DNA from 3 places in the Streptomyces sp. NPDC057623 genome. Region 2 is predicted to be linked to each of the others. Evidence: riboswitches for the same ligand, from Rfam matches in the RefSeq annotation. Region 2 holds a riboswitch; each other region holds the start of a gene.
What was found. A riboswitch is a leader RNA that binds a small molecule or an ion and turns the genes downstream of it on or off. The one in region 2 is predicted to bind thiamine pyrophosphate.
Positions count from the first base shown of each region.

Region 1: another riboswitch for thiamine pyrophosphate. It lies ahead of thiO (glycine oxidase ThiO); the one in region 2 lies ahead of thiC (phosphomethylpyrimidine synthase ThiC).
Region 3: another riboswitch for thiamine pyrophosphate. It lies ahead of ACFU95_RS46110 (thiamine ABC transporter substrate binding subunit); the one in region 2 lies ahead of thiC (phosphomethylpyrimidine synthase ThiC).

Region 1 covers NZ_JBHVGZ010000109.1:13,923-17,190, reverse strand. The annotation lists gene ACFU95_RS47875 (thiazole synthase) at 1-385, opposite strand, end outside; gene thiS (sulfur carrier protein ThiS) at 389-601, opposite strand; gene thiO (glycine oxidase ThiO) at 598-1,764, opposite strand; TPP riboswitch at 1,762-1,873, opposite strand; gene ACFU95_RS47860 (hypothetical protein) at 1,926-2,276, shown strand; gene ACFU95_RS47855 (NAD(P)/FAD-dependent oxidoreductase) at 2,309-3,268, shown strand, end outside.
Region 2 covers NZ_JBHVGZ010000021.1:50,971-54,238, reverse strand. The annotation lists gene ACFU95_RS22280 (YibE/F family protein) at 1-868, opposite strand, end outside; TPP riboswitch at 1,162-1,351, shown strand; gene thiC (phosphomethylpyrimidine synthase ThiC) at 1,344-3,128, shown strand.
Region 3 covers NZ_JBHVGZ010000095.1:27,847-31,114, reverse strand. The annotation lists gene ACFU95_RS46115 (ABC transporter permease) at 1-203, opposite strand, end outside; gene ACFU95_RS46110 (thiamine ABC transporter substrate binding subunit) at 179-1,222, opposite strand; TPP riboswitch at 1,346-1,453, opposite strand; gene rlmN (23S rRNA (adenine(2503)-C(2))-methyltransferase RlmN) at 1,489-2,595, opposite strand; gene ACFU95_RS46100 (hypothetical protein) at 2,674-2,868, shown strand; gene ACFU95_RS46095 (SRPBCC family protein) at 2,889-3,268, opposite strand, start outside.

The DNA.
Region 1 (3,268 bases), on a different contig from region 2:
CCGTGAACCCGTCGTCCACCAGCGTCTCCGCCGCGTCCAGCAGCTCGATCGGGTCCGGCAGCAGCGTCCGCTCGTCGGCGATCACCTCCAGCTTGACCAGGTCCGTTCCGAGCGCCTCGCGCGCGAGGCGGGCCGTCAGCACGGCCTCGCCCGCCGTGAAGCACCCCGCGGTGTTCGGCAGCACCCTGATCCCGAGCCGTTCCAGGACCGACAGCACGGAGCCGTGCACCGAAGGGTCCACCCGTCGCATCGCGACCGTGGTCAGCTCCGTACCGGACGTCGCCAGCGCCCGCTCCAGGACCTCCAGGCTGGGCGCCCCGCCCGTGCCCATGATCAGACGGGACGTGAAGGACATGTCACCTATGACAAAGGGATCGTCGGCCATGGTTCAGCCTCCTTGGACGGCGGTCAGGACCTCGACGCGGTCCCCCTCGGAGAGGGACGTCGAGGACCACTGCGCGCGCGGGACGACGGTTTCGTTGAGGGCGGCGGCCACTCCGGAGGGGGCCGCGGTGAGGGAGCGCACGAGCGCGTCGAGAGCCGTGCCGGGCTCGACCTGCCGACGCTCGCCGTTGACCGAGATGGTGACCGGGAGGTTCATGCGGGCTGCTCCGTGAGTGCGGCGGCCCGAAAGCGCGCGGGCGTGAACGGACGGGCCTGGTCCGGGAGTTCACCGGTGGTCAGGACGTGCGCCATGACATCGCCGGTCACGGGCGTCAGCAGCACGCCGTTGCGGTAGTGCCCGGTGGCCAGCGACAGCCCCGCCAGCTCGGTCGGGCCGAGCACCGGCGCGTTGTCCGGGGAGCCGGGGCGCAGGCCCGCGCGCGTCTCGGTGAGCGGCAGTTCCGTGATGCCCGGCACCAGTTCGTGCGCGTCCCGCAGCAGCTCGTACACCCCGCCCGCGGTCACTGTCGTGTCCCAGCCCAGCTCCTCGCTCGTCGCCCCGACGACCAGTTCCCCGCTCTCGCGCGGCACCAGGTACACCTGGCTGCCCCGCACCACCGCCCGCACGGTCCGGTTCAGGAACGGCGCGTACCGCTTCGGCACGGTCAGCCTCAGCACCTGCCCCTTCACGGGGCGTACGGGCGGAAGTGCGGCGTCCGGAACGCCCGCCAGCCGCCCGCTGAGGCTGCCGGCCGCGAGGACGACCTGCCCCGCGGCCAGCGTCGTGCCGTCGGTCGTGACGACGCCCGTCGCCCTCTCCCGTGCGACGGACAGGCGCTCGGCCCACATCCGGTGGAAGATCACGCCCGTGTCCTCGCACGCGGCCACCAGCGCCCCGGCCAGCCGCCGCGGATCGATCTGGTGGTCGCCGTCCACCCGCAGCCCGCCGCGCACGCCCGGTGCGAGCATCGGCTCCAGACGCCGGCACTCCCGCCCGGACAGCCACTCGGAGTCCAGCCCCGACTGGCGCTGAAGGGTGTGCAGTTCGCGCAGATGGGCGCGGTCGTCGGCGTCCAGGGCCACGGCGAGCGTGCCGCACTGGCGGTAGCCGAGGTCATGGCCGGTGAGGTCGGTGAGCTCGGCCGCGAAGTCCGGGTAGCGGCGGGCCGAGGCGAGGTTCAGGCCGAGCAGGGTCTGCTCGCCGTAGTGCAGTTCCGTGACGGCGGCCAGCATGCCGGCCGCCACCTGGGCGGCCCCGCCGCCCGGCTCCGGGTCCACGACGGCCGTCGTGAACCCGCGCTGCGCGGCCCGCCACGCCGTGACCAGGCCGATGATTCCGCCCCCGACGACGAGGACGTCTGACGTTCGCGTACGCGACATGGGCGTCCAGCCCCTCCCTTCGCCGGCATGACCCGGATCAGGTTCGTACGGTCGGAGGCCGCCAGCCTCCCTCTCAGCCCGGTGCGTCCGGGCTCCCGCGTGTGCTTTACGTTGGCCACCCTAGCCCGCCCCCGTGAGTCCCAGTAAGGGAGCCCGTACCCATGGCCCGCTCGCTCGACGGTCTCGTCCTCGCCCCCGTGGCGGACCAAGCCCCAGGTCAGGTGGGTACCCGCACCCGGTTCACCTACCACGAGAAGGATGGTCAGATCTGGGCGGAGTACGCGGGCGGCGACGTCGTGCGCGGGCACCTGGTGGGCACCAGGGACGGCGACCGGCTGGACTTCCGGTACGTGCAGCTCAAGCGGGACGGGACGACGTCCGCGGGCCACTGCGTGTCCACGGTGGTCGGGCTTCCCGACGGGCGGGTGCGCCTGGAGGAGACCTGGGAGTGGGAGTCGCAGGAAGGCGCCGGTACAAGCGTTGTGGAGCAGCTCACCGAGCATGCCCCCTGACTGATGAACAGTCAGTTGTCTATGGTGATCAGGTGAGCGAGCAGACGCAGCAACGGGGCACGTCACCGGCACGCCGCGTGGTCGTCGCCGGCGCGGGCATGGCCGGTGTGCAGACGGCGGTCGCCCTGCGCGAACAGGGCTTCACCGGGACCGTCACACTGATCGGCGCCGAGCCCCACCAGCCGTACGACCGGCCGCCCCTGTCCAAGGCCGTGCTGCTCGGCAAGTCCGAGGGGTCCGCCTTCGACGTCGACTTCGACGCACTCGGCATCGAACTCCGGCTGGGGTGCGAGGTGCTGGGCGTGCGCCCCGCCGACCATGAACTGGACACCGAGTCCGGGTCCGTCCCGTACGACGTCCTCGTGCTCGCCACCGGCGCCGAACCCATCCGGTTGCCCGGCACGGAGGGCGTCCCCGGCGTGCACCTGCTGCGCACCCTGGACGACGCCGAGCGGCTGCGGCCGGTGCTCGCCCGGCAGCACGACATCGTGGTCGTCGGGGCGGGCTGGATCGGCGCGGAGTTCGCCACCGCCGCGCGCGAGGCGGGCTGCGCGGTGACGGTCGTGGAGGCCGCCGACCGGCCGCTCGCCGGGGCGCTGCCCGCGGAGGTGGCCGCGCCGATGACCGCCTGGTACGCGGACAGCGGGGCGGTGCTGCGGACGCACGCGCGCGTGCGGCGCGTCGAGCCCGGCGCGGTGATCCTCGACGACGGCGCACGGTTGCCCGCGGACGCCGTCGTGGTCGGCATCGGGGCGCGGCCCGCCACGGCCTGGCTGGCCGGCTCGGGCATCGAGCTCGGCGCGCACGGCGAGGTCCTGGCCGACGACCGCCTTCGCACCTCCGTGCCGGACGTGTACGCGGTCGGCGACTGTGCCTCCTTCCCTTCGGGAAGGTATGGCGAGCGCCTGCTGGTCCACCACTGGGACAACGCCCTCCAGGGTCCGCGTACGGTCGCCGCGAACATCCTCGGTGAGACCTCCGCGGTCTACGAC
Region 2 (3,268 bases):
CCTGAAGGATCGCCGGCAGGATGAAGAAGGTCAGCACGAGGAAGCTGATGGCCAGCGCGACCAGCGCCATGACACCGCGCATCCGGCCCACCACCACGACGGCGAGCGCGAAGATGCCGGCGAGCAGGGCCATCGGGAACTTACGGTTCACGTCGGTGACCGCGTACTGGAGGTCCTTGGGCGCGGAGGGTTCGTAGGCGACCACGACCTCCTGGCCCTCGTGCAGTTGGCGTGACTGGTCGGGCTGCACGATCTCCGTGAACGTACGGCCCTTGTCCTTGCCCGTGTCGACCCGGATCGTCGCCTTCTTGCAGGTGCCGCTGTCCTGCTGCACGGCGGAGGAGCCCTCGGCGGTGGAGGTGTCGCCGGTCGGGGGGACTCCCGAGGCGTTGACGTCCTTGCAGCTCAGCTCGACCACCTTGGTGACCGTGGCCTGCTGTGTCTGCCGGTCGAATCCGACCCCGGTGCGCTCGTGCGGCGGGGCTCCGCCCGGCCACAGCACAGCGAGCCCCACCACCACCGCCGCGGCGAACGGGATCAGGATCGCCGCGATGACCTTGCGCAGATGCTGGGATACGGGAGCCGCCGGGCCGTGGGAATGACTGTGCCCATGCCCATGCCCATGCCCATGCCCATGCCCATGCCCAGGCCCGTGCTCGCCACCGCCACCGCCACCGCCACCGTCACCGCCGCCACGCCGACCGCCGGAACCGGGACCATGCCCATGACCGCCACCGGAATCGTGACCGTGTCCGTCACCCGGGCCGGGCCCCCGCCCCGGAGGGCCGCCGACACCGTGACCGTGATCGTGCAGGCCCCCGGAACCGGATCCGTGCCCGCCGCCGACCCCGCCCTCGTGCTCCTGCATCCCACCGGGTCCGAAGCCGTGTTCATGCCAACCACCGGTTCCGGACGTGTGATCGTCGTGACCGCCGCCGGCAGCATGACCGTAACCACCGTCGTATCTGCCGACGGGAGCACCTGAACCCCGGCCGTCCGTACGGCCGTTGCCCCGCGCGGGGCCGTTTCCGGAGCCGGAGCCACGTGGCGGCTCGGACGGAGGGTACGGGGGTTCATGGGTCGTGGTCACCGACCGATCATCGCAAGAACGACCGGGGCCCTCTGTTCACCGCGCCCGAATTGACGCTAGCGTGGTGCCACCTTTGTACACGCGGGAGCTCGGAGCACCGGGCTGAGAGGGCGCTGACCTCCGTCCCAGCGATGTTTCACATGAAACATCACCCATCGCGAGTGATGTTTCACACGAAACGTCGGCAGACGGAAGCCGCTGCGTCGACCGCCGAACCTGTTACCGGGTAATGCCGGCGTAGGGAGTAGGTCTCATGACCATCAAGGACGCACGCACGCCTGCCTCCGTTCAGGGCGACACGTCCGAGGAGGCCGGGAAGTCCATCGGCTGGCACAAGGCGTACGTCGAGGGTTCACGCCCCGATCTGCGGGTGCCGGTCCGCCAGGTGCACCTCACCAACGGGCAGTCGGTCACGTTGTACGACACTTCGGGCCCGTACACCGATCCACTCGCCGACACGGACGTCCGCAGGGGGCTGTCCCCGTTGCGGGAGAACTGGATCATCGGCCGGGGCGACACCGAGGAGTACGCCGGCCGTCCCGTCCGTCCCGAGGACGACGGGATCAAGCACACCTCGCCTCGCGGCGGCCTGCGCAACCTCGACGCGGTCTTCCCCGGACGGCCGCGCCAGCCCCGTCGGGGCCGCGACGGCAAGGCGGTGACACAGCTCGCCTACGCGCGTCGCGGCGAGGTCACACCCGAGATGGAGTACGTGGCCATCCGGGAGAACGTGTCCCCCGAAGTGGTCCGCGAGGAGATCGCCGCGGGCCGGGCGGTGCTGCCCGCCAACGTCAACCACCCGGAGATCGAGCCGATGATCATCGGCAAGCGGTTCCTGGTGAAGGTCAACGCCAACATCGGCAACTCCGCGGTCACCTCCTCCATCGAGGAGGAGGTCGAGAAGATGACCTGGGCTACCCGCTGGGGCGCCGACACGGTCATGGACCTGTCGACCGGCCGCAACATCCACACCACCCGCGAGTGGGTGCTGCGCAACTCCCCTGTCCCCATCGGCACGGTGCCGCTGTACCAGGCGCTGGAGAAGGTCGACGGCCGGGCCGAGGAGCTGACCTGGGAGATCTACAAGGACACGGTCATCGAACAGGCCGAGCAGGGCGTGGACTACATGACGGTCCACGCCGGTGTGCGCCTGCCGTACGTACCGCTCACGGCCAATCGGAAGACCGGCATCGTCTCCCGCGGCGGCTCCATCATGGCCGCGTGGTGCCTGGCGCACCACAAGGAGAGCTTCCTGTACGAGAACTTCGAGGAACTCTGCGAGATCCTCGCCGCGTACGACGTGACGTACTCCCTCGGCGACGGTCTGCGGCCCGGTTCGATCGCGGACGCCAACGACGAGGCGCAGTTCGCGGAGTTGAGGACCCTCGGGGAACTCAACACCATCGCCAAGCGTTTCAACGTACAGACCATGATCGAGGGCCCGGGACATGTCCCGATGCACAAGATCAAGGAGAACATCGACCTTCAACAGGAGATCTGCGATGAAGCTCCGTTCTATACGCTCGGCCCGCTGACGACCGACGTCGCCCCCGCGTACGACCACATCACCTCCGGCATCGGTGCCGCGATGATCGCCTGGTGGGGCACGGCCATGCTCTGCTACGTCACGCCCAAGGAGCACCTGGGCCTGCCCAACCGTGACGACGTCAAGACCGGCGTCATCACCTACAAGATCGCTGCCCACGCGGCCGATCTCGCCAAGGGGCACCCCGGTGCGCAGGAGTGGGACGACGCGTTGTCCGACGCCCGCTTCGAGTTCCGGTGGGAGGACCAGTTCAACCTGGCTCTCGACCCGGACACGGCACGGGAGTTCCACGACGAGACCCTGCCGGCCGAGCCCGCCAAGACGGCTCACTTCTGCTCCATGTGCGGGCCGAAGTTCTGCTCGATGAAGATCTCCCAGGACATCCGCCGCCAGCACGGCGGGTCTCAGGAGGAGATCGAGGAGGGCATGGCTCAGAAGTCGAAGGAGTTCGCTGCGGCGGGCAACAGGGTGTACCTGCCGATGGCGGACTGAGCTGCGCCGGTCACCGTCCCGAGTTTCCGGCCGGCCCGGTGGGTTGAGCCGGAGGCGCGGGACGGTGGGGCTAGCCGATTCTCCGAGGGGCGCACGCGGGTGCGGCCGTCATAACGGAACGGGCACGTTGCCGCCCGGCC
Region 3 (3,268 bases), on a different contig from region 2:
TGCCCGAGCACGTCCGTGATACGCCCGAACTGCCACACCCCGTCGGCCTTCAGCCCGCGCGCGACGATGGCGGTGACGGGGTAGGCGAAGAAGACCGCGAAGAACGCGACGGGCACGGCGACGAGGCCGAGCCGCACCGCCGCGCTCCGCGCGCGTCCCTTACGCGGGACCGCCTCGGCTACTTCAGTACGAGCGAGGTCCACGACTTGACCCAGTCGTCACGGTTGTCGGCGATCTTCGCCGGGTCCATGGTCTCGGGATCCTTGGCCTGAGGTCCGTACTTGGTGAACTCCTCGGGAACCTGGGCGGCCTCCCGCACCGGGTAGACGAACATGTTGAGCGGCATGTCCTCCTGGAACTCCTTGGTGAGCAGGAAGTCGAGGAGCGCCTTGCCGCCCTCGGTGTTCTTGGCGTTGCTGAGCAGCCCGGCGTACTCGACCTGCCGGAAGCACGTACCGGTCGCGACCCCGGTCGGCGCGGTCGTCGGCTTCGGGTCGCCGTAGATCACCTCGGCGGGCGGCGAGGAGGCGTACGACACGACGAGCGGCCGGTCGGCCTTGGCCTTCTTGCCACCGGCCGAGCCGGAGAACTCCTCGTTGTAGGCCTGCTCCCACCCGTCGACGACCTTCACGCCATTCGCCTTGAGCTTCTTCCAGTAGCCCTCCCAGCCGTCGTCGCCGTACTTGGCGGCGGTGCCGAGCAGGAAGCCGAGGCCCGGCGAGGAGGTGGAGGCGTTCTCGGTGACGAGGAGGTCCTTGTAGGCGGGCTTGACCAGGTCGTCGAACGAGCTGGGCGGGGCCAGCTTGTGCTCGCTGAAATACGCCTTGTCGTAGTTGACGCAGATGTCGCCGGTGTCGATCGGCGTGACCCGGTGCTGGTCCTGGTCGGCCCGGTACTCGGGCAGGATCAGGTCGGAGCCCTTGGGCTCGTAGGACTGGAACAGCCCGTTGTCGAGCGCCCGCGAGAGGAGGGTGTTGTCGACACCGAAGAAGACGTCGCCCTGCGGGTTGTCCTTGGTGAGGATGGCCTTGTTGACGGCCTGGCCGGCGTCGCCGTCCTCCAGGACCCTGACCTTGTACCCGGACTGCTTCTCGAAGGCGGCGAGGACGTTCTTCGAGACGGCCCACGAGTCGTGGGCGACGAGCGTGACGGTCTTGGAGCCGGAGCCGTCCGACTCGGAGCCGCCGGAGTCGGACGACCCGCACGCGGACAGACCGACCATGCCGAGGCCCACGACGACAGCCGCGAACCGCTTGTGGGTGTTGCTCACTGAATTCCTCCTGGGTGACCAGGAAGAGACGCGGCCCTGCCCAGGACCTCCGGGGTCCCGGGCAGGGCGCAACAGCTTGAGTAGTGACCGAACTTCCTACCCAGAATGACCTGGGCAAGGTTCAGAGGGTCTGCGGCCCGATTGCCGCACTCTCAGCGCTGTGGCGCTCCCCTGTCGGAATATGAAGATGTACTTACGGCGGTCTTACGGTGGCCAGACTACCGCTCGGTCGCGGCGAGCTGCCCGCACGCTCCGTCGATCTCCTGGCCACGGGTGTCCCGGACCGTCACCGGCACACCATGGGCGGCGATGGCTTCGACGAACGCCTTCTCGTCCTCGGGCCGGGAGGCGGTCCACTTGGACCCGGGAGTCGGGTTCAGCGGAATGAGATTGACATGCACGGGCTTGCCCTTGAGCAGCCGCCCGAGCCGGTCACCACGCCAGGCCTGGTCGTTGATGTCCCGGATGAGGGCGTACTCGATCGACAGCCGCCGTCCGCTCTTCCCGACGTACTCGAACCCGGCGTCGAGCACCTCACGCACCTTCCAGCGCGTGTTGACCGGCACCAGGGTGTCGCGCAGCTCGTCGTCGGGCGCGTGCAGCGAGATCGCGAGCCGGCACTTGAAGCCCTCGTCGGCGAACCGGTGGATCGCGGGGACGAGCCCGACGGTCGAGACGGTGATGCCGCGCTGGGACAGCCCTAGCCCGTCCGGCTCCGGATCGGTGAGCCGTCGGATGGCCCCCACGACCCGGTTGTAGTTGGCGAGCGGCTCGCCCATCCCCATGAAGACGATGTTGGACAGCCGAGCGGGCCCCCCGGGGACCTCCCCGTCCCTGAGCGCCCGCATCCCGTCCACGATCTGATGGACGATCTCGGCGGTCGACAGATTCCGGTCCAGCCCCGCCTGCCCGGTCGCACAGAACGGGCAGTTCATCCCGCACCCCGCCTGCGAGCTGATGCACATGGTCACCCGGTCCGGGTACCGCATCAGCACCGACTCGACGAGCGTCCCGTCGAACAGCCGCCACAGCGTCTTGCGCGTGTCGCCCTGGTCCGTCGACAGATGCCGTACGACGGTCATCAGCTCCGGGAAGAGTTCCTCCCGCAACTTGACACGCGCCCCGGCCGGGATGTCGGTCCACTGCTCGGGGTCGTGCGTGTACCGCGCGAAGTAGTGCTGCGAGAGCTGCTTGGCACGAAACGGCTTCTCGCCGATCGCGGCGACGACGTCCTTGCGCTCCCCGGGCGTGAGGTCGGCAAGGTGCCGCGGCGGCTTCTTGGCTCCGCGGGGGGCGACGAAAGTGAGTTCTCCGGGCTTAGGCATAGCTCAACCAGTGTCGCAGATCGAATTGTGTGACCCGGCCGCCCCCGGTACTCGCACCACGCGACGCCAGCTCCACAGGTGCAGATCGCCGGCGCGCTGCAGGGCAAGCGGCTCGCCCCGATCGACATCACCACGGACGACGACAAGGTCGGCACCGCGGTCGACGACTTGAACGAGACGATCGCGGACTACGACCGGGCCGTCCTGAACAGCGCCACCGACCCGGATTCGAGCCGGATTCGAGCCGGATCGATGCCGTGGCGCAGGAGCTGAGGGACGTCTGCGCGGCGTAGCTAGTCGTTCGTGCGTTCCAGCCTGTTCTTGAGGAGTTGCTCGTCGCGCGGGAGTTCCTTGCGGACCTGCGGTCGGACGACCAGGGGCACCAGAACCTTGCCGAGGCCGTGCCCCTCGAAGTCGATGTCGATCGTCACGCGGGACCGGCGGCCGCCCTCGAGCGGCTCGATCTCGCCGTGGGTACGGGGCCTGACGGGGCCGTCGATCCCGTGCAGATCCCAGCTGTGCGGAGGGTCGAGCTCGTCGAACTCCACGGTCATCGGAATCTCGCGGCTGCCGACGCGCCGGGTGACCCGGACCCGGGATCCGGTGTGGATCGGCCCTTCGTCGAGTTGTTCGGCCGAGACCGCGCTCAGCTGCCACTCCGGCAGATGGGAGG